DNA from 2 places in the Nonomuraea sp. NPDC049625 genome. Region 1 is predicted to be linked to the other one. Evidence: riboswitches for the same ligand, from Rfam matches in the RefSeq annotation. Region 1 holds a riboswitch; the other holds the start of a gene.

Evidence for each region. Region 1 has a riboswitch for cyclic di-AMP ahead of AB0J87_RS46375 (C40 family peptidase). Riboswitches for the same ligand answer to the same signal wherever they lie in the genome.
Region 2: another riboswitch for cyclic di-AMP. It lies ahead of AB0J87_RS11170 (CHAP domain-containing protein); the one in region 1 lies ahead of AB0J87_RS46375 (C40 family peptidase).

What each region holds. Positions count from the first base shown of each region.
Region 1 is NZ_JBFAOQ010000015.1:51,654-65,762, reverse strand. Features, by position in the region: gene AB0J87_RS46390 (RDD family protein) at 1-136, opposite strand, end outside; gene AB0J87_RS46385 (RDD family protein) at 247-1,632, opposite strand; gene AB0J87_RS46380 (amino-acid N-acetyltransferase) at 1,718-2,287, opposite strand; cyclic di-AMP (ydaO/yuaA leader) riboswitch at 2,564-2,712, shown strand; gene AB0J87_RS46375 (C40 family peptidase) at 2,808-3,758, shown strand; gene AB0J87_RS46370 (LuxR C-terminal-related transcriptional regulator) at 3,785-3,997, opposite strand; gene AB0J87_RS46365 (helix-turn-helix domain-containing protein) at 4,640-5,041, opposite strand; gene lysX (bifunctional lysylphosphatidylglycerol synthetase/lysine--tRNA ligase LysX) at 5,126-6,607, opposite strand; gene AB0J87_RS46355 (hypothetical protein) at 6,754-7,245, shown strand; gene AB0J87_RS46350 (type III pantothenate kinase) at 7,312-8,094, opposite strand; gene AB0J87_RS46345 (L-aspartate oxidase) at 8,098-10,623, opposite strand; gene AB0J87_RS46340 (DUF6624 domain-containing protein) at 10,687-11,193, opposite strand; gene panC (pantoate--beta-alanine ligase) at 11,213-12,049, opposite strand; gene AB0J87_RS46330 (DUF2520 domain-containing protein) at 12,066-12,956, opposite strand; gene AB0J87_RS46325 (chaplin family protein) at 13,398-13,625, opposite strand; gene AB0J87_RS46320 (SAM-dependent methyltransferase) at 13,812-14,109, shown strand, end outside.
Region 2 is NZ_JBFAOQ010000002.1:806,812-820,920, reverse strand. Features, by position in the region: gene AB0J87_RS11210 (response regulator) at 1-395, shown strand, start outside; gene AB0J87_RS11205 (N-acetylneuraminate synthase family protein) at 468-2,504, shown strand; gene AB0J87_RS11200 (glycosyltransferase family 2 protein) at 2,533-3,513, shown strand; gene AB0J87_RS11195 (polysialyltransferase family glycosyltransferase) at 3,513-4,748, shown strand; gene AB0J87_RS11190 (DUF6716 putative glycosyltransferase) at 5,025-6,185, opposite strand; gene AB0J87_RS11185 (hypothetical protein) at 6,188-7,132, opposite strand; gene AB0J87_RS11180 (aldo/keto reductase) at 7,230-8,051, shown strand; gene AB0J87_RS11175 (Gfo/Idh/MocA family oxidoreductase) at 8,071-9,024, shown strand; cyclic di-AMP (ydaO/yuaA leader) riboswitch at 9,142-9,279, shown strand; gene AB0J87_RS11170 (CHAP domain-containing protein) at 9,293-9,979, shown strand; gene AB0J87_RS11165 (YoaK family protein) at 10,262-11,008, shown strand; gene AB0J87_RS11160 (alpha/beta hydrolase) at 10,974-11,780, opposite strand; gene AB0J87_RS11155 (LysR family transcriptional regulator) at 11,852-12,715, shown strand; gene AB0J87_RS11150 (TetR/AcrR family transcriptional regulator) at 12,780-13,514, shown strand; gene AB0J87_RS11145 (YciI family protein) at 13,597-14,037, shown strand.

The sequences.
Region 1 (14,109 bases):
TCCGGAAGACGCCCCACAGCGCGATGAACAGAATGTAATAGAGCACCCCGAAGACGAACGCCTCAATCGCCCGGGCGGCGAGCCGTTCCCACCATTCCGCGGGCGGCGCGTCCGCCCGCGGCGGCGACCCGGCCATAACCCCCACCTCGCGTCATCAGCGGCTCAGGTTCCCCATTTTGGTACGGCCTGTGCACACAAAACAGGGGCCGACGCGAAGCCGGCCCCTGCTTTTACCTGACGCTTGGACTACTTGATCTTCACCACCACGGTGTTCGCGAACTTGTCCGCGAACGTCTGCTGCAGCGGCTTGTCCCAGAGCTGGGAGGCGCCGTTGACGCCCACGGCCGCGTAGGCGAGCAGCGTGCCGATGAAGCTCAGCGGGAGGGCGCCGAGCACATAGCCGCCCCAGGTGACGCCGGCGCGCTTGAGCGCCACGTCGGTCGGCAGGCCGCCAGGCGGTATGCCCTGGCCCACGGGGACGACCTTGATGCCCATGACCATCTTGCCGACAGTCTGCCCCTTCGCCTTCAGCAGGAAGAAGTCGTAGAGGACCCATATGACGGTCACGATGATCGTTATCAGGATGCCCACGACCAAGCTCGAGAAGAAGCCGCTGCTGCTGCCGCTGCTCGAGACGTAGCTGGCCACGAGGATCGCCGTCAGGATGGCGCTGATGACGAGGTTCACGATGAAGAGGATGACTCCGTCGATGAGCCTCGCCACCAGGCGCTGCCACCACTCCGCCAGCGGTGCCGGCGCGCCGGGCGGCTGCACGCCCACGGGCCCGGGCTGGCCGTAGGCCTGGCCGTAGCCGGGCTGGCCGTACTGCTGCGCCTGCCCGTAACCCTGCTGCCCGTACTGCTGCTGGCCGTACTGCTGGTCGCCGTAGCCCTGCTGTGCGTAGCCGGGCTGGGACTGCTGCTGCTGGCCGTAGCCCTGCTGGCCGTACTGCTGCTGGCCGTAATCGGGCTGCGACTGGGGCTGCTGCCCGTACTGCTGCTGGCCGTAGTCCGGCTGGGACTGCGGCTGCTGGCCGTACTGCTGCTGGCCGTAGTCCGGCTGCGACTGGGGTTGCTGGCCGTACTGCTGGCCGTAGCTCTGCTGGCCCGACTGCGGCTGCTGGCCGTAGCCCGGCTGGGACTGGGCCTGCTGGCCGTAGCCGGGCTGGGACTGCTGCTGCTGGCCGTACTGCTGGCCGTAGCCCTGCTGACCCGACTGCGGCTGCTGGCCGTAGCCCTGCTGGCCGTACTGCTGCTGGCCGTAGTCCGCCTGGGACTGCTGCTGCTGGCCATAGCCCTGCTGCCCGTAGCCCTGCTGGGACTGGGCCTGCTGGCCGTAGTCAGGCTGGGACTGCTGCTGCTGGCCGTACTGGGGTTGCTGGCCGTACTGCTGCTGTCCGTACTGGGGTTGCTGACCGTACTGCTGTTGCTGTCCGTACTGCTGTTGCTGGCCATAGCCCTGCTGACCGTACGGGGGCTGCTGCCCATAGGCGTCGTCCGCCCGGTAGCCGATCACAGTCGCGTCCGGGTCGGGCTCGCCGGGGTGGCGGCCCTGGTTCTGCTGCCCGTAATAGGGAGGCGCAGAGTTGTCTCCGGATTCGTCCTGTGGATACGGCGGCTGTCCGGTGCTCACCGTGTCACCTCGCTTCGAGTGCGCATGTGGCACGTGTCAGGACACATGCCTGTGCTGCCCAACGTATCGACATAGGTATCAACAATCACCTTTCCATCTGGTCAAGGTCCACGTCACCCGATGTCAGGTGGAGCAGCATGCGGGTGTTTCCCAGCGTGTTCGGCTTGACGTGTTCAAGATCCAAAAACTCGGCAACACCCTCGTCGTACGAGGCCAGCAGTTCGGCGTAGACCTCAGGTGAGACCGGCGTGCCCTGAATCGGGCGGAACCCGAGTCGCGCGAAGAAGTCGACCTCAAAAGTAAGACAGAATACACGTCGCAGACCCAAATCCTTAGCCTGCTGGATCAGCGCGGAGACGATCCGGTGGCCGACGCCCATCCCCCGGCACTCGGGATCCACCGCCACCGTGCGGACCTCGGCGAGGTCCTCCCAGAGCACGTGGAGCGCGCCGCAGCCGACGACCTGCCCGCCTCGCTCGGCCACCCAGAACTCCTGTACGTCCTCGTACAGCGTCACCGTGGCCTTCTCCAGGAGCCTCGGCCCCGCCCCCGCGTAGGTGTCCACCAGGCGTCTGACCATGCGCACGTCGGGCGTGCGGGCACGCCGGACCACCACCGCGGTCTCGGGCACTGTCAGCTCGGCCACCTGCTCCATGGTTCTCCAGGGTACAGATCTCATTACGGCTCAGCCCTAACTCCCATGTCTCGGCCCATCTTGTTACATCTTGTGGTCAGATCGGCACGGGACCGCGCGGCCAGCTCGCACCCGCCGAAGGCGCGGACAAATAGGGCGTAGGGCCTCTTCTGCACGGGTGCCCACGAGATCACCTTGTGACCCTTCGGTTGTGAAACCTCTACAGACTTGGCAGTTCTGGTTGAGCACGAACCCGGAGTGCATTAGTGTCCAGCGACAATGTTTCCCGCGTGTCGCGCGGGAGGCACGCCCAATTCTCGCAAGAGAAGCCGGGGAACCGCCGGTGGCGACCTCCGACGCCACCACGGGGTGAATCCGAGTCTTTCGGTAGGGCTGCTCCGGCCCGAACCCGTCAGCTAACCCGGTAGGCGTCGACGAGAGGAGCTGGTTGGTGAAGCCCACGCTCAGCGGTGGGGGGAAGTCGGCGGGCAAGCACGCCCGCCCTCCGGAACGGGCCCGGCGACCACGCCGCGTAGGTGTGGTGAGTCTCACAGTCGCCGCGCTGCTGTTCGCCATCCCCGTCGGTTCGGCGTCCGCGGATCCCGAGCCCTCGCTGAAAGAGCTCGCCGACCAGGCCACGAAGTTGCACACCGACATCGAGACGCTGAGCGAGCAGTACAACGGCCAGCGGGAGAAGCTCAAGACCGCCAAGAAGGCCGCCGAGGCCGCGGAGAAGACGCTGACGAGCAGCGAGACGGATCTCGCCGCCAAGCGCTCGAAAGCCGTCGCGCTGGCCCAGAACGCCTACATCACGGGCGGTCTGAAGACCCTCGCCTTCGCCACCTCCGACGACCCCGAGGGCTTCCTCAACCGCGCCGCGACCTCGTACGCGCTGCAGACCGAGCAGGGCGAGGAGATCAACCAGCTCACCAAGGCGATGGACACGGCCACCCGCGCCAAGGAGAGCGCCACGGCCCGCATCGACGAGGTCCAGAAGCTCGTCACGGACCTCGAGGCCAAGCGCAGCAAGATCACCAAGCTGGTGACGAAGGTCGAGAGCAGCCTGTTCAGGCGGGCCCTGGGCGAGGCCGGGCGCCCCGGCACGCGGGCCGTGCGCGTCAACCTGCCGATCCCGGGCTCGGGGAAGGCCGCTGAGGCCGCGCGGTGGGCGCTCACGCAGCAGCTCAAGCCGTACGTCTGGGGCGCCGAGGGCCCCGGCTCGTACGACTGCTCCGGGCTCGTCATGGCGGCGTTCCAGCGGGTGGGCATCTCGCTGCCGCACTACACCGGCGACCAGTGGACGGCCGGCCGGCACGTCTCGCGCGAGGAACTCCGGCCGGGCGACCTGGTGTTCTTCTACAGCGACCTGCACCACGTGGGCATCTACATCGGCGGCGGCATGATGGTGCACGCCCCGCAGACCGGTGACGTCGTACGGATCGCGTCGATCGCGAGGCGGCCGTTCGCCGGCGCGGTGCGCATCGCCGACTGAGCCCGCACCCCGGCGGTCCGCCGCGGCTAGATCAGCTGGCGGCGGGCTGCCCAGGCCACGGCCTCGATCGCCGTGGCCACGCCTATGCGGTCGCAGATGCCGCGCAATCTTCGTCGTACCGTGCGCCCGCTGATATCCAGCCGCCGCCCAACCCGATCGACCGTGACTCCCTTGGCCAACTCCGCCAGCAGCGCCAAATCAGCATGGCTGAGCTCAACGCCTTCAGTGAGCACATCCATCGGGAGCCCTCCCCCCAACAGCAGAACTTGGACCTCACAGACGGGCCAAAGCCGCTCCTCGCAGACGGTAAACGCATCGTGGAAAGGTCGTCAAGCATGACAATCGCCGCACTTGACGAGCGCTATTGACATGATCCGCTATATATGACGCACTCGCGATATGTCAGAACGTAGAGTGATCACATTGGGGCTTCCGGAATGGCCCTGACCAGCGTTCCGGTTTTCGATCAGTTCGCCATGGATATTCCGCATGATCGATACCCGCGTTATCGCGGGACACGCGTCCGTGACGCGATCTTTCCGGCGCACGGGAAGCCACCAATCGCTCGCTTTGTGCTGCGCTCCCACATGATCCGACAACCCAGGTCAGGCAGTTGATTAAGGCAATTGGATCAATCCGCCATGGCAATTGCCGCCGCGGGTTCAGGTCGGCGGCCCGCCGGGTGGCGGGCGTTCTGCTCTGACCGCCGGGCCGGGCGGCCTCGTTTCCGGGTGCGCGTGCCCGGCGGGATCACAGGGGTGGCCGGGGCACCACGGACGCTCCCTGACCCGCGCCTCCGCGGCCTTGACGCGATGCTTACAAGCGGCTTCGGATCGGAAACCGGGCGGCCCGGAAGCCGGATTCGCGACGGCGATGATCGCTCAGGTGCCGGCGGCGTCGTAGCGGTCCCTGGCGGCCTCGACGTCCTCCATGTGCGCCTCGGCCCAGCTCTTGATCGCGGCCACCAACGGCATCAGGCTCTCGCCCAGCGGGGTGAGCGCGTAGTCCACCCGTACCGGCACAGAAGGGGTGAGCGTGCGCGAGACCAGGCCGTCACGCTCCAAGCCGCGCAGGGTCTGCGTGAGCATCTTCTGGCTGACGCCCGCGATGCGCCTGGACAGGTCGCTGTAGCGGCGCGGGCCCTGCGCCAGCGCGGTCAGCAGGAGGGTGACCCATTTGTCGCTGAGGGTGTCGAGCAGCTTCCTGGAGGGGCATTCGGCGAAGTACGCGTCGAAGACCTGTCTGGCCTCGTCCCGCTGCTCCGCCGCCGTCTTCGTGGCCATCCGCGCGCCCCTTCCCGATCGCTGCTTACCAGGAGAGGGTAGAGCGCCCCGGGCGGGCGCTCTACGACGGCGGCGGGACGCGGGTCAGTGGGTGGGCTTGACCAGCGGGAACAGGATGGTCTCGCGGATGTTCTTGCCGGTGAAGGCCATGATCATCCGGTCGATCCCCGCGCCCATGCCCCCCGTGGGCGGCATCGCGTACTCGAGGGCCTGCAGGAAGTCCTCGTCCAGCTGCATCGCCTCGAGGTCGCCCCCGGCGGCCAGGAGGGACTGCTCCACCAGGCGGCGGCGCTGCTCGATCGGGTCGATCAGCTCGGAGTAGGCCGTGCCCAGCTCCGTGCCGAAGCCGATCAGGTCCCACTTCTCGGTCAGCAGCGGGTTTTCCCGGTGCTGGCGGGTCAGGGGCGAGGTCTCCAGCGGGTAGTCCATCACGAACGTGGGCTGGACGAGCGTGTGCTCCACCAGCGCCTCGAAGAGCTCCTGCACCAGCTTGCCCTGGCCCCACTTCGGGTCCCAGTGGATCTCGCGCCGATCGGCGATCTTGCGGAGCTCCTCCAGGCCGGTCGCGGTGGTGATCTCCTCGCCCACGGCCTCCGACACCGCGCCGTACAGGGTGATGCGCGGCCACCGGGCGATCCCGAGGTCGACCTCCACCCCGTCATGGACGACCACCGTGGTGTCCAGGGCGGCCACCACGGCCTTCTGGTACATCCGCTGGGTCAGGTCGGCCATGTCGTTGTAGTCGAGGTAGGTGCCGTAGGCCTCGAGCATCGTGAACTCGGGGTTGTGCGTGGAGTCGGCGCCTTCGTTGCGGAAGTTGCGGTTGATCTCGAAGACCTTCTCGATGCCCCCGACCACGAGCCGCTTGAGGTAGAGCTCGATCGCGATGCGAAGGTAGAGCTCCATGTCGTAGGCGTTGATGTGGGTCTTGAAGGGCCGGGCCGCCGCGCCGCCGTGGATGGGCTGCAGCATGGGCGTCTCGACCTCGAGGTAGCCCTCCTCGTGCCAGAAGTCGCGCACGGCGCGCACCGTGGCGCTGCGCAGGCGGGCCATCTTCCGCGACTCGTCGTTGACGATGAGGTCGACGTAGCGCTGGCGGACGCGCGCCTCCGGGTCGGTGAGCCCGACGTGCTTCTCCGGCAGCGGACGCAGGCACTTGGCGGTGATCTGCCAGCTGTCGGCGAGGATGGACAGCTCGCCGCGCCGCGAGGTGATGACCTCGCCGGTCACGCCCACGTGGTCGCCCAGGTCGACGTCGCGCTTCCACGCGGCCAGCGAGTCCTCGCCCACCTTGTCGAGCGAGATCATGACCTGCAGATCGGCGCCGCCGTCGCGGAGCGTGGCGAAGCAGAGCTTGCCACCCACGCGGTTGAGCATGACGCGCCCCGCGACCGCGACCGTGTCGCCGGTGGCGGTGTCGGGCTCCAGGCCCTGGTATTTCTCCCGGACCTCGGCGTTGGTGGCCGTACGGGGGAAATTCACCGGGTAAGGGTCGACGCCTTCGCTGCGAAGGCGGTCGAGCTTCTCCCTCCGGATGCGCATCTGCTCGGGAAGTTCGTCGCTCACAAGAACAAAGGGTAGGGGATATGGCGACCTGCAAGGGTTCGTCGGCACGCTGCAGGACCGCTGCAAGAGCCCTCTTCTATCAATGTCTCACGAGCTCAGGGGGGAACCGGTAGGGAGCCGGTCCAAGGGGAGCTCAAGGAGAGAAGATGTTGAAGAAGATCGCGACAGGCTTCCTCGCCGTCGCCGCCACCAGCGCTCTGGCCCTGTCGCTGCCTTCCGCCGCCAACGCCGCCACGGCCGGCGCCGCGAACCACGACGACGACTACTCCGACTACTGGAGCCCCGTCTACTCCAAGAACGGCCTGGCGAAGTCGCAGGGCTGGATCGGCGTCAGCTGGGACGAGGACGGCGAGTCGAACGAGGTCACCGTCAAGGGCCGGCTCTACGACCTGGACAACCGCGACGAGGACGAGGGCGGCAAGTGCGCATTCGTGAAGTTCGAGGCCAGCGACTTCGACCACGACTGGTCGCCGGTCTTCTCCAAGAAGTACTGCGGCTTCCCCGGCTACAAGAAGTTCACCTTCTCGGAGAACGACGTCTTCAGCGTGCGGGTGAAGGTCTGCCAGATCGGCCAGTACAGCAACTACCCCACGAAGTGCAGCCCCTGGGACTACATCTACACCGCCGAGAGCGAGTGACGAGTCGTCCCCGGACGTGCGAGCGGCCTCCCACCCGAGCGGGAGGCCGCTTTTTCCTGTCGGGGCTCAGGCCGTGTTCCGCTTGTAGATCAGGCGCAGGCCGATGAGCGTCAGCCACGGCTCGTGCACGTCGATGGAGCGCGACTCGCCCACCACCAGCGCCGCGTGCCCGCCCGTGGCCACCACCGTCACCTCGTCGGGGTCGTCGGCCAGCTCGGCCGCCATCCGTTCCACGATCCCGTCCACCTGGCCCGCGAAGCCGTAGATGATGCCGGCCTGCAGGGCCTCCACGGTGTTCTTGGCGATCACCGAGCGCGGCCTGACCAGCTCCACCTTGTGCAGTTGGGCCCCGGCGGCGGCCAGCGCGTCGACCGAGATCTCGATGCCGGGCGCGGTCACCGCGCCGACGTACTCGCCCTTGGCCGACACCGCGTCGAACGAGGTCGCGGTGCCGAAGTCGACGATGACGCAGGGGCCGCCGTACTGCTCGATGGCCGCCAGCGCGTTCACGATGCGGTCGCTGCCGACCTCTTTGGGGTTGTCCATGCGTACGGGCACCCCGGTGCGGATGCCCGGCTCCACGATCACCGCCGTCACGTCGCCGTAGTAGCGGCGGCACATCTCACGCATCTCGTTGAGCACGCTCGGAACGGTCGAACAGATGGCGATGCCGTCAATGTCGGCCCCCTTGAGCAGCGGCGACTGCGCCAGCAGCCCCTGGAGGACGACGGCGATCTCGTCGGCGGTGCGGCGGGCGTCGGTGGCCAGCCGCCAATGCTCGATGACGTCCTCGCCCTCGAACAGCCCGAGCACGGTGTGCGTGTTGCCGACGTCGATCGTGAGCAGCATCAATTACCCCCGCAGATCCAATGCGATGTCCAGAGCCGGCGCAGAGTGCGTCAGCGCTCCCACCGCCAGATAGTCAACGCCAGTTTCGGCCACGCGACGAGCCGATTCCAAGGTCAATCCCCCGCTGGCTTCGAGCGCAACCCTGTTCCCTGCCCGATTTTTCACGACATGTACGGCGCGGTCCGTGTCCTCGATCGTGAAGTTGTCCAGCAGGATCTCCTCGGCCCCCTCGTCCAATACGGCCTCCAGTTGATCGAGCCGGTCGATCTCCACCTCGATCGGCAGGTCGGGGTAGCGCTCCCTGACCGCCCTGAACGCCGCGGCCACCCCACCGGCCGCCACGACGTGGTTGTCCTTGATCAGCGCGGCGTCCGACAGCGACATCCGGTGGTTCACGCCGCCGCCGCAGCGCACCGCGTACTTCTCCAGCGCCCGCAGCCCCGGCAGCGTCTTGCGGCTGTCCCGCACGCGCGCCGCCGTACCGCTGATCGCCTCCACCCACCTGCCGGTCAGCGTGGCCACCCCGGACAGGTGCGTGAGCAGGTTGAGCGCGGTGCGCTCGGCCGTCAGCAGGGCCCGTACCGGCCCCTCGACCGTCATCAGCACGTCTCCGGCCCGCACCCGCTCGCCGTCCTTGGCCCTCCTCTCGGTACGGGCGGCGCCCAGCCGGACGAACACCGCCTCCGCGACCGCCAGCCCGGCCACGACGCCGTCCTTGCGGGCCACCACGTCGGCCACCGAGCGCTGCTCGGCCGGGATCGTGGCCAGGCTCGTCACGTCGCCGGCCTCCTGCAGGTCCTCGGCCAGCGCCCGGTCGATCAGCGCGTCCACCTCGGCCGGGTCCAGCCCGGCGGCGGTCAGCTCCTGCGCCAGGCGCGGCGGAGTCGCGTCGCCGTGGGGCGTGTACGTCATGCGGGGGCCCTCCTCGGTCAGGGTCACGTCCAGGTGGCCCAGCCATTCGTTGTCGTCACGGGTGCCGTAGTCCTCGCGCCAGTGCGAGCCGCGGGTCTCGAGCCTGGCCGCCGCCGCGCCGGTGAGCACGGTGGCGACGGTGAGCAGGTTGGTGGCCTCCCAGGACTCGGTGCAGGCGGGCACCTCGACCGGCGTCCAGCGGGCGTCGCGCAGCGCCCTGGCCGTGGCCAGCAGCGACTCGCGGCTGCGCAGCACGCTCGCCCCGGTGCTCATGTGGCCCTGGATCCTGGGCCTGACCCTCGGGTCCACCAGGCCGGAGGCGGCGCCGCTCTCGACCGGCTCGCCCGGCGCGGGGCGTACCGCCTGGATGTCCTCGGCGATGCGCTCGGCGAAGACGAGCCCTTCGAGCAGGGAGTTGGAGGCCAGCCGGTTGGCGCCGTGCACGCCGGTGCAGGCCACCTCGCCGCACGCGTACAGGCCCTCGATCGAGGTACGGCCGCGCAGGTCCGTCATGACGCCGCCGCTCGCATAATGGGCGGCCGGGGCCACGGGGATCGGCTCGGTGGCCGGGTCGATGCCGTGCTCGCGGCAGACGGCGTAGATCGTGGGGAAGCGGGTCTCCCACTTCTCGCGGCCGAAGTGGCGGCCGTCGAGGTACATGTGGTCGCGGCCCGTCTCGCGTATCCTGCGCATGATCGCCTTGGCCACGATGTCGCGCGGCGCCAGGTCGGCCAGCTCGTGCGCGCCCTGCATGAACCTGACACCCTCGTGGTCGACCAGGTACGCGCCCTCGCCCCTGACCGCCTCCGAGATCAGCGGCTGCTGGCCCGTCGAGCCCTCGCCGAGCCACAGCACGGTCGGGTGGAACTGGACGAACTCGATGTCGCGCACCACGGCCCCGGCCCGCAGCGCGAGCGCGACCCCGTCGCCGGTGGAGACGGCGGGGTTGGTGGTGGCCGAGTAGACCTGGCCCATGCCGCCGGTGGCCAGCACCACCGCCCTGGCACGCACCGCGCCCACCCCGTCGCGGGCGCCTTCGCCCATGACGTGCAGCGTCACTCCCCTGGCCCGGCCCCGCGCGTCCTTGAGCAGGTCGAGCACCAGCGCGTGCTCGATCACCTCGATCTCCGCGGCCCGTACGGCCTCGACGAGCGCCCGCTGCACCTCGGCGCCCGTGGCGTCGCCGCCCGCGTGCACGATCCGGTCGCGCCGGTGCCCGCCTTCCCTGGTGAGCTGGAGCTCCCCGTCGGGGGTGCGGTCGAAACGGGCGCCGCGGCCGATGAGCCGCCGCAGCGCGCCGGGCCCCTCCGTGACGAGCGTGCGCACCGCCCGCACGTCGCACAGCCCGACGCCGGCGATCAACGTGTCGTTCAGGTGCTCGTCAGGGGTGTCGCGGGGGTCGAGCACGGCCGCGATGCCGCCCTGGGCCCACCGGGTGGAGCCCGCCGACAGCACGTCCTTGGTGACGACCAGCACCTTGGCGGACGGTTCCAGCTCCGCGTGGCGCAGGGCCACGGTCAGGCCCGCGACGCCGGAGCCGATGACGACCACGTCCGCCTCGACGGTCCAGCCGGCCGCGGGCGCGGTCAGCCGCAGGGGAATCGCCGGTGCACTCATCAGGGATCTCCTCACTGAGGGATTTCGTCAATATGACGATAACGCCTCGTGCGGAGTGAGATGTCAGCGGCCCTCTGTTTTCCGGATGAACGCCTCGTACTCGGCGAACGGCTCCAGCCCCACGGCCGCGCGACGCTCGTCGAGCAGGCCGGGGTCCTCGATCGGCATGGGCTCCAGGCCGCCTACGCCGTCGTGGAACTGCGTCCCGTAGAGCTGGGGACGGCCCGAGCGGACGCGTACCCGGTCCTCCAGGTACGCGAAGTCGCGCGGCGAGGCCTCCTCGCGCTCGACCGCGTCGGCCATCGCCTCGTGGAAGACCCGCTGCGCCCGGCGGGAGGTGGCGTGCTGGGCCAGCAGCCAGGCCGCCCGCGCGGCCCGGTGCCCGACCTGCGAGACCAGCGGCCAGCCGCGGGTGGCGACCACGGAGTAGAGCCAGGCGGTGTTTCCCTCGTCGAGCTTCTGCAGCCGCGCCAGCTGCCGGTCGTCGGGAAAACCCTTGGCCGGGTCGCGCATCGCCTGGTCCATCTCCATGCGCCGGAGCAACTCGTCCCGCAGCTCCTCGTCGGTCATGACCCGACGGTAAACCGCCTCAGGCGGGATTCAAGGTGAGGGTGACGTTGTCGATCAACCGGGTGGTGCCCACCGTGGCGGCGACCGCGAGCACGGCCATCCCCGCGTACGACTCGTCGACCTCGGCGAACGTCGCCGGATCGACCAGCGCCAGATAGTCGGTCGTCAGCCGGGGCCCGGCCGCGTCGAGCACCTCCTGGGCCACCGTACGGACCCGGGCCGGGGTGAGCTCGGCCGCGCCCGCCCGCAGCGCGCGGGAGAGCGCCAGCGCCACCTGGCGGTCGTCGTCGGACAGGTAGCGGTTGCGGCTCGACAGGGCCAGGCCGTCGGGCTCGCGTACGGTCGGCGCCCCCAGGATCTCGATGGGCAGGTCGAGGTCGGCGACCATGCGGCGGATGAGGGCGAGCTGCTGGGCGTCCTTCTGCCCGAAGACCGCCAGGTCGGGCTGGACCAGGTTGAACAGCTTGAGCACGACCGTCAGCACGCCGTCGAAGTGGCCGGGCCGGAAGGCGCCCTCGACGATCGAGCCCATGTGGCCCGCCGAGACGCTCACCTGGCGGTCGGACGCGTACATCTCCGCGGCGTCCGGATGGAAGACGACGTCCACGCCCTCGGCCCGGCACACGTCCAGGTCGGCGTCGAATGTACGGGGATAGCGTGAAAAATCCTCGCTTGGGCCGAATTGCAGGGGGTTGACGAAGATGCTGACCACGACCTGATCGGCGCGGACGCGGGCCTGCCTGATCAGCGACCTGTGCCCCTCGTGCAGCGCACCCATGGTGGGCACCAGAGCCACTGCACCACCCCGACGCCCCTTGACCAGGTCTTCCCGGCCCTTGGCGACGATCAACTCCATAAGATGCCCCTTACCGTCAGGTCCATATATTGCCCCCCAGCGCGTCGAGGAGCCGCTCCGCCTCCTCCGGTTTGAGCAGCCCCGCGGCCAGCGCGCGGTCGGCCGTGAGGCGGGCCAGCGCGATGTAGGCGTCCGCCGCCTCGGGAGCCGCCAGGATCAGCGCGTCCACGTGCCTGCGCACGGTGCCGGCGTCGCCGCGGACGACCGGGCCGGTCAGCCCCGTGATGCCCAGCCGCAGCACGTTGTCGAGCGCGGCCCCGAGCAGCGGGCCCAGCATCCGCCCCGGGTGCTCGACGCCGATGCGCCCCAGCAGCTCCTGCGACTCGGCGATGAGGGTGACCATGTGGTTGGCGGCCCCGGCCAGCGCCGCGTGGTAGAGCGCGCGGTCGGCGTCGGCGATCCAGACCGGCTCGCCGCCCATCTCGATCACCAGGGCCTCGGCGATCGGCCGCAGCACGTCGGGGGCGGTCACGCCGTACGAGATGCCGGTGAGCTTGTTGAGGTCGTCGTCCCTGCCCGTGAAGGTCATCACCGGGTGCAGCGCGAGCGGCAGCGCGCCGGCCTTGGCCGCCGGCTCCAGCACAGACAGCCCGTACGCCCCGCTGGTGTGCACCAGCAGCTTGCCGTGGAGGTCGGCACCCGTCGTGGCCAGCCCGTTGACGAGGTCGGGCAGCGTGTCGTCGGGCACGGTGAGCAGGATGAGCTGGGCCTGCGCGACCACCTCGTCGGGCCTGGACGGCTTGACGCCGAGCCGGTCGGCCGCCCATCGCTGTGAATTGTCCGAAACGCCGCTCGCGGCCGCGATCCGGTGGCCCGCCTGAGCCAGTGCGGCACCGAGGGCCGAGCCGACCTTGCCCGCCCCGAGTACGCCGACAGTCAGCCGTGCCGGGCGATCCCCTGCGTCCATGACGTCACACCCCTGTCGACCTGCTGATGAGAAGCCTGCCGGTCGGACTGCCGCCCTGGCCTCAACCAGGCACGACGAGCTGGACTCCGGTCCGACGAGCAGGCTTCTGTTGTGGCACTGCCGACCAGCGTAACGGCCTCCCAAGGGCTGCGGACTGTCGGGCGCGTCTCGCGACTCGCCCGAGGGCTCCTACGTGACCGCGGTTTTGCCGCCCGTTGAGTTAACGACAAAAGCGACAAGGGCATACAAAACGTGCACCCCCTGTCGGAAGAGATGAGGAGAGGGGTTTCATCGCATGGCAGCGGGCGCCGAGTCCCCTCATCCAGGACCCGACGCCCGCAGGATGTGACCTCTTGGAGGTGCGACCGGCCGGCCGCTCGCCGACCGACCAGCCGGAGTCGGAGCCCGGGCCGGACGAGTGCCGGCCCGGACTCTCTTCTTTCAGTGGTGGCTCGGCACGTAGGCGGTGGCGCCGCCCTGGCAGCCGGCGAACGCGGCGCCGATGACGGCCACGGCGTTGCCACAGATGTTGATCGGGATCGCGATCGGAAGGTGCAGCTGGTTGCCGCCGAGCACACTGCCGTTGCCGCTGGTCGTGTCGGCGTGCGCCGGGGCCGCGAGCGACAGCATGGCGACGGCTCCTGTGACGACCATGACCTTCTTCAGCACGAGGGCTCCTCTCGGTTTCGCGGCCTGGGGCCGCTGGTGCTTGCTCGGGAGCGGTCGGTCGCGCCAAATGGGGGTGACGCAACGCGCACGCTCGATGACATTAGGTAAACGTACCGCAAGTCGGCGACAATGAGTAGCCAAACGATGACGATGCGTGTCACCCGAAAGTCATGAGATAGTCCTGACATGTGGCTCACCTGGCGCGCCGCAATGGAGCGCGCGCTGTACGGCGAGGAGGGCTTCTACCTTCGCGAACGCCCTTCGGGCCACTTCCGGACCTCGGTCAGCGCCTCCCCGGCGTTCGCCGACGCGGTGCTGGCGTTGCTGTCGGAGGTGGACACCGAGCTCGGCGGTCCTGACGTGCTCGACCTGGTCGACATCGGCGCGGGCGAGGGCACGCTGGTCGCCCAGGTGCTGGAGGCCGCCGAGCCCGCGCTGCGCGACCGGCTCCGCGTCACCGCCGTCGACCTCTCCCCCAGGCCGG
Region 2 (14,109 bases), on a different contig from region 1:
GCTCCGCGGTCTCCCTCGGCATCTCCCAGTACCTGCTCAAACCGTTCACCTACGCGACACTCTCCGAAAAGCTGACGCGTTACGCCCGGTTCAAGGACGAGGCGGGCCTGGCCGTCGGGCAAGGGGACGTGGACCGGGTCCTCGGCACCCTTCGGGGCAGCTCAGAGCTGCCGAAGGGCATGGCGCGCGACACCCTCGACACGGTCGCCGCGAAGCTGCGCGACAACCCCGAGGGCATGGCCGCCCAAGCCGTGGCCGACGCGATCGGGGTGTCCCGCGTGACGGCCCGCCGCTACCTGGAATACCTGGTCGAGCGGGGGGTGGCCGCCCGCATCCCGCAATACGGAGGAGTCGGCCGGCCAGAACTCCTCTACCGGATCCCCATGGAAAGTTAATGATGGTGACGCTGGCCGTTCAATCCGGGCCTCTAGCTTCTGGTGCAGTCCGATGCACTGAGGAGACAGATCTTGCGAGTCCTGGCCGTAGTTCCCGCCCGCGGAGGTTCGGCGGGCGTACCCCTGAAGAACCTCGCCCTGGTCGGCGGCGTCCCGCTGGTCACCCGAGCGGTACGGGCCGCCCGGCGGGCCGAGCTCGTGGACCAGGTCGTGGTCAGCACCGACCACGCGGGCATCGCCGAGACCGCCCGTGAGGCGGGGGCGATCGTCGTGGAGCGGCCCGAGGAGCTGAGCGGCGCGACCGCCTCCAGCGAGTCGGCGGTGCTGCACGCGCTCGACGCCCTCGGCGAGGACCCCGAGGTCGTCGTGCTGGTGCAGTGCACCAGCGCGTTCATCGACCCGGAGAACCTGTCCGAGGCCGTGCGCAAGGTGCTGGACGGGGAGGCCGACTCGGTCGTGTCGGGGCTGCCGACGCACGAGTTCCTGTGGACCGCCGCCGGAGGCGGTATCAACCACGACCCCGCCGTCCGGCAGCGCCGCCAGGACCGCGACCCCGAGTTCCGCGAGAACGGCGCCTTCTACGTCATGCGCACCTCCGGCCTGCGCGAGCACGGCCACCGCTTCTTCGGCCAGGTCGCCGTCCAGCCGGTGTCGCCCAAGCACGCGGTCGAGATCGACAACCCGGATGACCTGGAGCTGGTGCGCGCGCTCGCCCCGTTCATCGACGAGCCCGAGCCGATCGACGTGGACGCCGTCATCACCGACTTCGACGGCGTGCACACCGACGACCGCGCCTACGTCGACTCCGACGGCCGCGAGATGGTTCTCGTCAGCCGCTCCGACGGGATGGGCATCGCGCTGCTGAAGCGGTCCGGGGTGAAGGTGCTGGTCATGTCCACCGAGCACAACCCGGTGGTGGCCGCCCGCGCCCGCAAGCTCGGCGTCCCCGTGCTGCAGGGCCTGGCCGAGAAGCGGACCGTGCTGCGCGACTGGCTGACCATCGAGGGCCTCGACCCGGTCCGCGTCGCCTACGTCGGCAACGACGTCAACGACCTGGGCCCGATGGCCGAGGTCGGCTGGGCCATCGCCACCCCCGACGCCCACCCGCGCGTGCGCGCCGCCGCCAGGGTCGTGCTGACCAGGGCCGGCGGGTCCGGCGCCGTGCGCGAGCTGTGCGACCGCGTCGTGGCCGCCCGGCCCGAACCGCCCGCGGTCGAGGTCCGCACGCGGCCCAGGCTCGGCCCCGTCGCGATCGGCGACGTCCTGGTCGGCGACGGCGAGCCCGTGTACGTGATCGGCGAGATCGGCATCAACCACAACGGCGACATCGACATCGCCCGCCGCCTCATCGACGTGGCGGCCGAGGCCGGTTGCCAGGCGGTCAAGTTCCAGAAGCGCACCCCCGCGATCTGCGTGCCCGAGGAGCAGAAGGGCCAGATCAGGCAGACGCCGTGGGGCGAGATGACGTACCTGGAGTACAAGGAGCGGACCGAGTTCGGCTACGACGAGTACCGGCAGATCGCGAAATACTGCGACGAGCGCGGCCTGCACTGGTTCGCCTCGCCGTGGGACGTTCCCTCCGTGGAGTTCCTGGAGGAGATGGACGTCCTCGTCCACAAGGTGGCCTCGGCCAGCGTCGCCGACCACGAGCTGCTGCGGGTCCTGGCCGCCACCGGCAAGCCGATCATCCTGTCCACCGGCATGTCCACGCTGTCGGAGATCGACGCGGCCGTCGAGATCCTCGGCACCGACAAGCTGATCATGATGCACGCGACGTCCACGTACCCGCTGCCGCCGGAAGAGGCGAACCTGCGCACGATCACCACGCTCAAGGAGCGCTACGGCGTGCCCGTCGGCTACTCCGGCCACGAGCGCGGCCTGCAGATCTCCCTGGCCGCGGTCACGCTCGGCGCGGTCACCGTGGAGCGGCACATCACGCTCGACCGCACCATGTGGGGCTCCGACCACGCCGCCTCGCTGGAGCCGGCCGGCCTCGAGCACCTCGTCCGTGACATCCGCATCATCGAGCAGGCCATGGGCGACGGCGTCAAGCGCGTCTTCCCCGGCGAGGAGGCTCCCAAGGCCCGCCTGCGCCGGGTGACCGTCTGACCTCGTCCGCACTCTGGAGAAACCACTCTTGATCACTCTCTCGGTCGTCGTGCCGGTGCTGAACGGCGAGAAGTACATCGCCGACACACTGTCGTCGCTCTGCCGCAACGCCCGGCACGACTTCGAGTTCATCGTCGTCAACGACGGGTCCACGGACGCCACCGCGGACATCGTCGACGACTTCACCCGCGACCTGCCCGGGCTGACCATGCTGCGCAACGCGGCCCCCGTCGGGCTGGCCGACGCCCGCAACACGGGCCTGTCGGCCGCCTCCGGCCGGTATGTCACGTTCATGGACGCCGACGACTGGCTCGCCCCGGGCTACCTGGCACGGCTCGTCGAGGCGATCGACGGGCTCGGCTGCGACTTCGTACGCGCCGACCACGTGCAGGTCGAGGGCCGCAAACGGGTCGTGCACCGCGCCCCCATGGCGCGGAGGGGCGTGGTGCTCGACCCACGGGAGGCGATCCTGCCCGCCGGCGTGCGGACCATGGTCGACTACCCGTACGCGTGGGCCGGGATCTACCGGCGCTCCCTTCGCGACCTGCTGCACTTCCCCGGCTCCCTGCACACCGCCGAGGACCGGCCGTGGATCTGGCGCCTGCACCGGGAGGCCGCCACGTTCGCGGTGGTGTCGCTGGCCGGGGTGTTCTACCGCCGCCTGGTGTCCGGGTCGCTGACCCAGGTCGGCGACGAGCGCCAGCTGCACTTCTTCGACGCGTTCGACCTGGTGTTCAAGGATCTCGAGCCGGAGTTCCTGCCCAAGGCGGTGCGGAACTTCTGCGCGCTGCTCGCCCACCACCTGGAGATCGCCGACCGGTTCACCCCGGCGCTGCGCTCCCGCTTCGAGGAGCGCGGCGCCCACATGGTGCGCGCCCTGCCCGCCGAGCTGGTGTCGGAGTCGGTGGCGCGCATGTCCGTCGAACGCGAGACCACGCTGCGGGCCCTGGTGCCCGACCTGCCGCCCAGCCCGCACGTCCGGGTCCGCCGCGACCGGGAGGAGACATAGTGAAGGTCTTCTACGCCTCGACGCTGTTCGGCGCGATGTCGCTGGCCGCCGCCATCGACGACGGCCGCTTCGGCGACGGGCGCCGCGTCCTGATCGTGTCGAACAACGCGGCCATCCCCGAGGTGACGGCGCCGCTCGACAGGTCGCCCGGCTTCGCCGTGCTGCGCTCGCGCTTCGACGCGGTGCACTCGTGGAACGACCTCATCGCGCCGCTGCACCCCTCCGACTGGCGCGCCCGCGTCATCGAGGTGCCGATGATGGAGCGCCTCATCCGCTCCGTCTGGGGCCTGGACGGGGTCGAGGAGCTGGTGCTGGAGTCCATCGCGGTGCCCCCGGCCCGGACCATCGCCGGGCTGGTGCGCGACTGCCCGATCACCGTCTACTCCGACGGCCTGATGAGCTACGGCCCCACCCGCGACCCGCTGCCGGCGGAGATCTACCGCCGCATCGGCCGCCTGTTCCACCTGGACCTCGTGCCGGGCCTGACCCCGCTGCTGCTCAGCGAGTACGACGTCGCACCCTCGATCCTGCCGGACGAGCGGTTCATGTCGGTCGTGCACGAGGTCACCGCCACCGCCCCCGACATGCTGCCCGGGCAGGCGATGATCCTCGGCCAGTACCTGTCGGCCCTGGAGATCGTCACCCCGGAGGAGGAGGCGGCGCTGCACGAGACGATGCTCAAGGCCCTGGCCGCGCGCGGCTACACCGACATCGTCTTCAAACCGCACCCGGCCGCCGGGCGGCGGCACGCCCAGCTCCTGCGGGCCGCGGCCGAACCCCTGGGCGTGCGGCTGTCGGTGGCCGCCGAGAGCGTGCCCGCCGAGGTGTGCTTCGCGGCGCTGCGGCCCGAACTGGTCGTGGGCTGCTTCTCGACCGGGCTGCTGACCGCGCAGCGCTACTTCGGGCTGCAGGTGGCCGCGTACGGCACGGAGCTGGTGCTCGACCGGCTGGCGCCGTACGAGAACAGCAACCGGATCCCCGTCACGATCGTGGACGCGCTGCTGCCCCGGCTGTCGCCGGACGGCGGCATCGAGCACCCGACGGCGGTGGACCTGCGCGGGCTCGTCCGGGCGGTGGGCTACTGCATGCAGGCCGAGACGTACCCGGAGCTGCGGCCGGCGAGCATCGAGTTCGACGCCCGCTACTTCAAGCGCAAGCGCCTGGAGACCCTCGGCCTGGTGGCCCGCCCCACGGCGCTCACCCGGCTGCGCCGAAAGATCCGCTCGGCGATCTGACAGCTCTCCCCCGAAAGGCCGGCCGATCCCGCCACCGCACCACGGCCGGGCTCGCCGCCGCGCTTCCCAGGGGACCGCAACCCCGGGCGACGGGAGGGACCCTCTCCCGCCGTCCGGGGTTGCGGTCCTTTCGGGGGAAAGGAGCGCGAATGGCCGCGCCTCAGGCGGTCCTTCGGGGAAACGGGCGCGTGTGAGCCGCACCTCAAGCGGTCCCTCGGAGGGACGGGCGTGCCGCTCAGGTGGGGCGGTGGGCTCGCCGGGTCGGGAGGGCGGCGGTCAGCCGAGGGCCTTGAGGTAGCGGCGCATGCGGCGCTTGGCCCGGTACCCGGCCCGCAGCATCGAGGGATGCACCTCCACCCGCAGCCTGGCCCGCCGCCGCGCCGCCGCGTGCTCCGGCCCGTCCAGCAGCGATCGAGCCGGTACGCGCGACCCGCCCGCCACCAGCCCGGCCAGCCGCCCGGCCCAGTCGTTGTGCGCCGGCGGGTGGAAGTAGTTGGCCTCGCACCACTCGGCAGAGGCCGCCCGGAAGCCGCCCTTCGCCAGGTCGTCGAGCGTGCCCAGCAGCCCGCTGCCCTCGAACACCAGGTTGATCATCTCGGCGCTGACGCCGAAGTCCTCCAGCACCAGCGACGGCACGCCCAGCGCGATCGCCTCCAGCGCCGCCGTCGAGCTCACCGTGACGAACCCGGCCGCCCGTTCGAGCTGGTCGTGCATCGACCCCGCCGCGAACTCCACCCGTCCCGGCTCGCCCATCTCCCGCCACAGCCGCTGGTAGTGGTGGCGCTCGTTGTGCGTCTGCCGCTCGTCCTCAAGGGCCCGCAGCTTGACCACCACGTCCAGCTCGGGCCGCAGCCGGGCCAGCTCGGCCAGCGCCAGCAGGATCCGCTCGCGGTCCGGGCGCTCCCGCGGCACCTTGGCCTGGGTGGCGAACACCACCCGGTTCCCGCCCCCGGCGACCACGTCGGAGCGCAGGAACGGCAGCCTGGCCAGCCCCACCGCCCCTCCCCCGCCGAGCCGGCCGGCGATCTCCGAGAACTCGGCCACCTCACGCTCGCTGTGCACCACGAACAGGTCGCACCCGCTGCGGAACAACCACGCCTTCTCCGTCGCCGGCACCGAGATGCCCGGCAGCCCGCTCACGAACACCGGCCGCGGCCGCAGGTCACCGAGCACGTCGGCCACCAGCACGTCCACCACCGGGCCCGTGCAGGCCACCAGCACCACGTCCGGGCGCATGCGCTCGGCCAGCCGCCGCACGGACCGCGCCGAGACCACCGGCGGCGGCTCCAGACCGCCCACGGCGGCGGCGATCTGCTCCGGCGAGGGCGCGATCGGCGTGCGCACCACCACGAGCTCCGCCGTGCCACCGGGGGGAAGGTCGCCGAGCAGGCAGGCCGCCCACTTCAGATACGAGTCGGAGTCGGCGACCGCCAACACTTTCAACCGGACACTCCTGTCAGATGCGAGCGAAGGGCGGGGGCCGCCCTGCTGGTCCACCAGTCGTCAGGAACGTCCACGGGCTCCACGGCGACACCGCGCGGGCTGAGCAGCACCCGCAGCGAGGTGATCGCGGTCGAGGGCAGGCTGAGCACGCGCTGGCCCGCGTCCAGGCCGCGCAGCGTCAGCTCGGCCGGCGCGCCCACGTCGTGCACGGTGATGCCGGGGCGCTCCCTGATGAGGGCCACGTCCACGGGGTCCTCGCGGCGGTGCGGGTAGTACGCGAGCGGCTCCTGGGCCGCCAGGTCCGTCAGCCAGCGCAGGTAGTGGTCGCGGTGCACGAGCCCGTTGCGGACGAGCGAGGTGCCGAGGACGACCGTGCGCTCCGCGGGCCCCTCCGCGCTGGGCGGCTGGGCACGCAGCCAGTCGAACTGGTGGCGTACCAGGTTGATCCCGGCCTGCCGTACGCCGTCCGCCAGGGCCTCGTCCACGGGCAGGGCGGTGAAGACCGACACGTCGCTCAGGCGCAGCCGCAGCGCGGCCGCCAGGCCCAGCACGGAGCGCAGCTTGGTCGGCTGGGCCCTGGCCCGCAGCAACGGCCGGTACGGCCCCGCGGCCAGCAGCTCCAGCAGCCGGAGCGTGGCCAGCCCGTCGTCCACGATGACGATGCGTCCGGGACGCGAGGTGAGCCAGCGCACCTGCACCCTGCCGGAGAAGGCGTCACCGACGGCCTGCACGCGCCTGGGCATGCGCTCACGCGGCTCCGCCAGCTCCAGGCCGTCGGGCAGCCCCAGAGACCTCAGCTCCCGACGCGTGGCCTTCAACGGCCTCAGACCGGCACGCGGCACGACCACCGTCTCGGGGCCGAGCACGCCCGCGTAATGGGCCTCGACGGCGCACAGCATCTGGAGCGGTGACTCCACCCAGGCCGACGCCTGTTCGACCACTCCTGTCCTCCCAGCCGGGTGATGGCCCGTTCACGACCGCTTCAAGCTAGCCCCGCCGCCTTAAGCCACCAGAAACGCGACGTGAACAATGGAGAGTATGAACTCGCTCATGCTCAACACCGACGGCGTGCAGATCCCGCAGCTCGGCTACGGCGTCTGGCAGGTCCCCGCCGACGAGGCCGCGAAGGCCGTCGCGACCGCGCTCAAGGCCGGTTACCGGCACGTGGACACCGCCGCCGCGTACGGCAACGAAGAAGGCGTGGGGCAGGCCGTACGCGAAAGTGAGCTGCCGCGCCGGAAGCTGTTCGTGACCACCAAGCTGTGGAACGCCGACCACGGCCGCGCGGAGGCGGCCTTCGACGAGTCCCTGGCCCGGCTCGGCCTCGACTACATCGACCTTTTCCTCATCCACTGGCCGGTGCCGCAGCAGGACAAGTACGTGCAGGCGTGGAAGGCGATCGAGAAGATCTACCATGACGGGCGCGCCAAGGCCATCGGCACCTCCAACTTCGGCATCGCCCACCTCACCCGCCTCATGAACGAGACCGACCTCGTGCCCTCCATCAACCAGATCGAGCTGCACCCGTACCTCCAGCAGCGCGAGCTGCGCGCCTTCCACGAGGCCAACGGCATCCTCACCGAGGCGTGGAGCCCGCTCGGCCAGGGCCAGGGCCTGCTGAACGACCCCGCGCTGGCCAAGCTGTCGGACAAGTGCGGCAAGACGCCCGCGCAGATCGTGCTCCGCTGGCACCTGCAGCTCGGCCACGTCGCGATCCCCAAGTCGGTCACCCCGGCGCGCATCGCCGAGAACATCGGCGTCTTCGACTTCATCCTCGACGCCGAGGACATGGCCGCCATCGGCGCGATGAACAGGGGACAGCGGATCGGACCCGACCCCGACACGTTCAACATGACCTGACTCGTCTACGATCTCCCGCGTGCGGGATTTTGCGTGGGGCATAGCGGCGACAGGGAATATTGCGCGGACCGTCGGGGCGGCCATCGCGGCCGAACCGGGCATGCGGGTGGCCGCCGTCGGATCGAGGAACCTGGGGCGGGCGCAGGCGCTGGCCGCCACGCTGGGGGCGGAGTCCGCGTACGACTCCTATGAGCGGCTCTGCGCCGACCCGGCCGTGGACGCGATCTACGTGGCGACGCCGCACGCCCAGCACCTGGAGGTGGCCGAGGTCGCCATCGCCGCGGGCAAGGCCGTGCTGTGCGAGAAGCCGCTGGCCGCCACCGTGGACGACGCGGAGAAGATGGTACGCCTGGCGCGCGAGGCGGGCGTGTTCCTGATGGAAGCGATGTGGATGCGGTTCAACCCGCTCGTCCAGAAGATCGCGGCCGACGAGCGCTTCGGCGACCTCCGCTCGGTGCACGCCTCGTTCGGCTTCGCCAAGTCCTACGACCCGGAGCACCGGCTGTGGGCGCCGGAGCTCGGCGGCGGGGCGCTCCTGGACCTGGGGATCTACCCGTTCGGGCTGGCCCAGCTGATCCTCGGCATGCCCTCCGACCTGCGGATCACCGGCACTCTGGCGCCCAACGGCGTCGACGCGGAGGCCGGCGGCGTGCTGCTCTACCCCGGTGGCAGGAAGGCTCTCGTGGAGACTTCGTTGCTCGGGAATTACCCGAACCATGCCAGTGTTGTAGGAACTCAGATGCGGGCGGACCTCCAGGCACCGTTCTGGGCCACGCCGCGGATTCTGCTCTCCGGGCCCTCCATGGAGCCGGAGGAGTACATCCTCGATCCGGCGGACAACGGGTACGCCGGGGAGCTCCGCGAGGTCCGGGCCGCGACGGCCGAAGGCAGGACCGAAAGTTCGATCATGCCGCTCGACGAATCCCTTGCCATGATGGGGCTTCTGGCCGAGGCTCGCAGGCAGGTCGCCTAGCTGGGCCTTTATCGATTTGTAACGCTCTTGCCTTATGCATTACGTTTGAGGCATTCTTGAGACATACGTCCGGTTTGTCCGGACTTGTCCGACCATCGCAAGACACATCACAGGAACGTCCTGTGACCGCTGAATCCGCCCTCGGGCGGAACCGGGGACCCACGTCCTTTGGGGTGAATCGGCACTTCGGTGCCGTAGGGCAGCTTCCACGTCCGAACCCGTCAGCTAACCCGGTAAGCGGCATGGAAGCAAGGAGTAAACCCCCTCGATGGCCAACATCCGCTTTACCTCCGCTGCGAAGACCAACATCGCCCGCGCCCTTCTCGGCGCCACCATCCTCGGGACCGCGTTCGGCGCCCACATGACCAGCGCCACCGCAGCGGACAAGCAGCCGATCGACACCGTCGCCGGCACCGCCACCGTCGCCGACCACGCCGAGCGCTCGCGCGAGGCCAAGGCCGGCGTCACCGCCGGCGAGGTCTTGGCCCTCGCCAAGTCCCAGGTCGGCATCACCGAGAACGCGGCCGGCGGCGGCACCAAGTTCCAGCGCTGGTACGCCAACTCGCAGCGCGCCGCGGAGACCATCGCCCGTGACGGCGGCAGCCGCGCCGACTACCTGAACGCAGCCTGGTGCGCGATGTTCGTCTCCTGGGTGGGCGACCAGACCGGCGCCCGCTCGCAGATCGGCTGGGACGCCTGGACCGTCGCCCACGCCAAGTGGTTCCAGGCCAACCACCGCTTCGGCACCGAGGCCAAGCCCGGCGCCATCGTGTACTTCTCGTGGAGCGGCAGCAAGGACCTCAACGACATCAAGCACGTCGGGTTCGTCGAGAAGGACAACGGCGACGGCACCATCTCGACCGTCGAGGGCAACACCGGCAACGGCAAGGTCGAGGAGCGCGTCCGTCCCAAGTCCCAGGTCGTCGGCTACGGCTACCCCCAGTACCGTTCCTGACCGGACTGTCCCCCTCCAGGCTGGACTTCCCCCAGGCGCCTACTGACCGGACTCCCCCAGGCACCTCCTGGCCGGCCTTCCCCCAGCGCCGAACGAGCGCGCGTCCCGCAACGGGACGCGCGCTCGTCGCGTTTCACCCCCGGCGAGTGCGGCGGCGTGCCGAGCGGAACCCGGCGACCGGTGCCGTTCGGCCGTCGCGTTTCACCCCCGCGAGTGCGGCGGCCCGTCACCGGGGAAGACCCGAGGCGAACCGCCCGCGACCTCGCCAAGGAGCCGCCCACCATGCCAGCCGCGCGCAGACGCCCCGGAAGGCTGGTCCGGAATGGACTGCGACGGGTCGCCGACGGGCTCTTCCCGCGCGGCGCCAACCCGCACGGCGTCCTGCCCGCCCTGCTGATCCTCCTGGCCTTCGTCACCGGCCTCGTCGACGCCGTCAGCTTCCTCGGCCTGGGCCGCGTCTTCGTCGCCAACATGACCGGCAACATCGTCTTCCTCAGCTTCGCCCTGGCCGGGGAGGCCCAGATGTCCAGATGGGCCTCCCCGGCGGCCCTCGTCTCCTTCGGAGCCGGCGCCTGGAGCGCCGGCCGGGTGATCAGGCGGACCGCGAACCCGCGACGAGCGTTCGCCGCCGCCACCGCCGTACACGCGCTCCTCGTCGCCGCCACCCTCGCGATCGCCCTCACGGCCGGACACCGCACGACCTGGTCCCAGGCGGCCCTCATCGTGCTGCTCGCCTGCGGCATGGGCCTGCAGAACGCGTCCGTACGCGCGCTCGGCGTACCCGACCTGGTCACCAACGTCCTCACCACGACCCTCACGAGCCTGGCCGCCGACACGCCGGGCCGGGCCGCCCTGCGTCGATCCGCCTCCATTGCCGCGATGTTCCTCGGCGCCCTGACCGGCGCCCTCCTCCACCTCACGACCGGCCCCGCACCCGCCCTGGCGGCCGCCCTGGCCCTGCTCACCACCGTCGCCCTCGTCGCCCGCAGTGGTCTCAGCCGAGAAGGAACTCCGCCAGCGCCCGGGTGACCCCGGCCGGATCGTTCTCCATCGGGATGTGCCCCGCCCCGGGAACGCGCACCAGCGTCGTGTTCGGCACCTCGGCGGCGAAGCGCTCGGCGTACCGGACCTCCTGGAACGTGTCGTCCTCCCCCCACACCAGCAGCTTCGGCGTCCCATCGGCCCTGAGTGCGGGCACCAGGTCCAGCGTGTAACGGCTGTCGGCCGCGCCCGCCAGCGCCATCCACGACCGGCCCACCCGCGGGTCGTTCCACGGATCAAGGTAATCGGCCAGCTCCGCCTCGGTGGCCGGCCGGGCGAGCGCGGTGCTGACCGCCTTGCGGCGGGCGGCCAGCAGTTCCTCCACGGTCGTGGCCGCCACCACGGCCGGATCCCGGTAACGGGCCACGCCGGGCACCGGCCAGGAGTCGTATGTGACCGAGTTGACCAGCGCCAGCCGCCGCACCTCTGGCTTCCCCTCCACCAGCAGGTGCTGGGCGACCGCACCGCCGATGTCGTGCCCCGCCACCGAGAGCCGCTCCCCCGCGCCGACCGCGGCCGCGAACCGGGCCACCCACGCCGCCAGCGCCGGAACCGCCGCCGTCTCCGCCGTCAGCTCCCCGCCGGAACGCCCCAGCCCCGGCAGATCCACCGCCACAGGACGCAGCCCCGCCGCCGCCAGCCCGTCGATCACCGGCGCCCAGACCCGGCTCCAGTACGTGCCGTGCAACAGCAACACCACCGGGCCCCGCTCGCCCGCCGTCAGATAGCTGGCCACGCGGCCGTCGACTTCGATCGTCATTCGCTCGAACATGGACATAACCATCATGTTCTGGAAGCGTCCCGGTCAAATACCAATTAAGGTATGTCGGTATGACATTGGCGCAGCTTAGGGTCCTGGTCGCGGTCGCCGAACACGGCGGCTTCACCGCCGCCGCCGAGCACACCGGCATGTCCCAGCCCGCGGCCAGCCGCGCCATCGCCGCCCTCGAACGCGAGCTCGGCGCCGCCCTGTTCGTCCGCCACCGCGACGGCATCGCCCTCACCGAGGCCGGCCGGCGAGCCCTCGCCCGCGCCCGCGAGACCCTGCGCCACTTCGACCGCATCCGCGCCGACGTGGCCGCCGCCAGCGGCCAGATCACCGGCGAACTCCGCCTGGCCAGTCTCCCCAGCGCCACCGGCACGCTCGTCGCCAAGCTGCTGCGCGCGTTCACCGACCGCTACCCGCAGGTCCGCGTACGCCTCTTCGAGGGCATGGACGACGACATCCGCGAATGGCTGCACCGCGGCGCCGCCGAGGTCGGCGTCGTCACCCTCCCCGCGCCCGGCCTGCACACCGTCCACCTGAGCACCCATGACATGGTCGCCGTGCTGCCCGCCGACCACCCCCTGGCCGCCCGCCCGGCCGTCACTCTCGCCGATCTGGAGGGCAGGCCGTTCATCCTGACCACCGCCGGCTGCCGTCCCCTCATCATGGGTGCGGCGCTGACGGCCCAGGTACGGCTCGACGTCGCCTTCGAGGCCAGCGGGCCCGCCGCCATCCTGGAGATGGTGGCCGCGGGGCTGGGCGTCAGCATCGTCCCGACCCTCGGCCTCCCCGCCGACCTGGGCACCGTCGCCACCCGGCCCCTGGAGCCGAAGATGACCCGTTCGCTGGCTCTGGCCGTTCCGTCGGCGGACGACTGCCCCCCGACCACACGCGCCTTTCTCGACCAGCTCGGCTCCTTTACATTGTAGATCAGCGTGTACGTCGTCTACTTCTGATACGTTGTACACCAACTCGTCGCGAGGAGGGCGATCCATGGCTGCCCCGCGCAAGCCCGATGACAGGCCCCCGCTGTGGGTCCGCCTCGAGCGCCCGGCGCCCGCTCCCCGCCGGACCCTGTCCCCGGACCGCATCGCCACCGCCGCCGTGGGCGTCGCGGACGCGGAGGGCCTCGACGCCATCACCATGCGGCGGCTGGCCACCGAGCTGGGCGTCGCCCCGATGGCCGCGTACCGGTACGTGTCGGGCAAGGATGAGCTGCTGGAGCTGATGGCCGACCACGCCTACGGCGAGCTGGAGCTGCCCGGCGAGACGGCGGGATGGCGGGAGACGCTGCGGGAGATCGCCGTCAGGACGCGCGAGCTGATGCTGAAGCACCTCTGGCTCGCCCAGCTCCCGCCGAGCGCGATGCTCGCCGTCACCCCCAACCGCCTGGCGGTGGCGGAACGCGCGCTGCGCGCCGTCGACGGCCTTGACCTGGACGCCGACACCAAGATGACCGTCGTCAACACCGTCGGCTCCTACACGCAGGGAGTCACCGGCGCCGAGATCGCGATGCGCCGGCTCATGGCGGGTCAGGGCTGGTCCAGCGAGCAGCAGGTCTACCTCAGCATGGCCCCGCAGCTCACGTACCTCCTCGACACCGGCCGCCACCCCGGCTTCCGGCAGTACATCTACGAGGGCAGGCACAAGGACCGGCCGGGCTGGCAGTTCGAGACCGGGCTCGAGTACGTTCTGGACGGCATCGCGGCCCGGCTGTTCGCGCGATGAATCTCTCGCGTACGTGTCGATCCCGCCTGTCGCCGTTCGACGCGTTCGACGGGAGCTCGAACCAGACGAAAGAGAGACGCCCATGAAATTCATGATCGTCGGCAAGGCCAACGCGGAGACCGAGGCCGGGGCGCTGCCCAGCCAGGAGGTCGTGGACAACATGCACGCCTACAACGAGGCGCTGACCAAGGCGGGCGTGCTGCTGGCGGCCGAAGGGCTCTACCCGAGCTCGCAGGGGGCCCAGATCGCGTACAGCGGCGGCAAGGCGACCGTGATCGACGGCCCCTTCGCCGAGGCCAAGGAGCTCATCGCCGGCTTCTGGCTGATCCAGGTCAAGTCCCGGGAAGAGGCGATCGAATGGGCGATGCGCGTGCCGGTGCCGCCGGGGTACGACGGGATCGGGCTGGACGTGTGGCGGGTGTTCGACGCTTCGGACGTACCGGACGATTCGCTGCCCGCGAGCGAGCGGGAACGCGAACGAGCACTACGCGACCGCCTCGGCGCCGACACGCCCAACCCCTGACCCACCCGCACGCGCCCGCCCCGGCACTGTCAGGCACGCACTCAGGGGACGGGACGCGGGTTGCCATCGGCG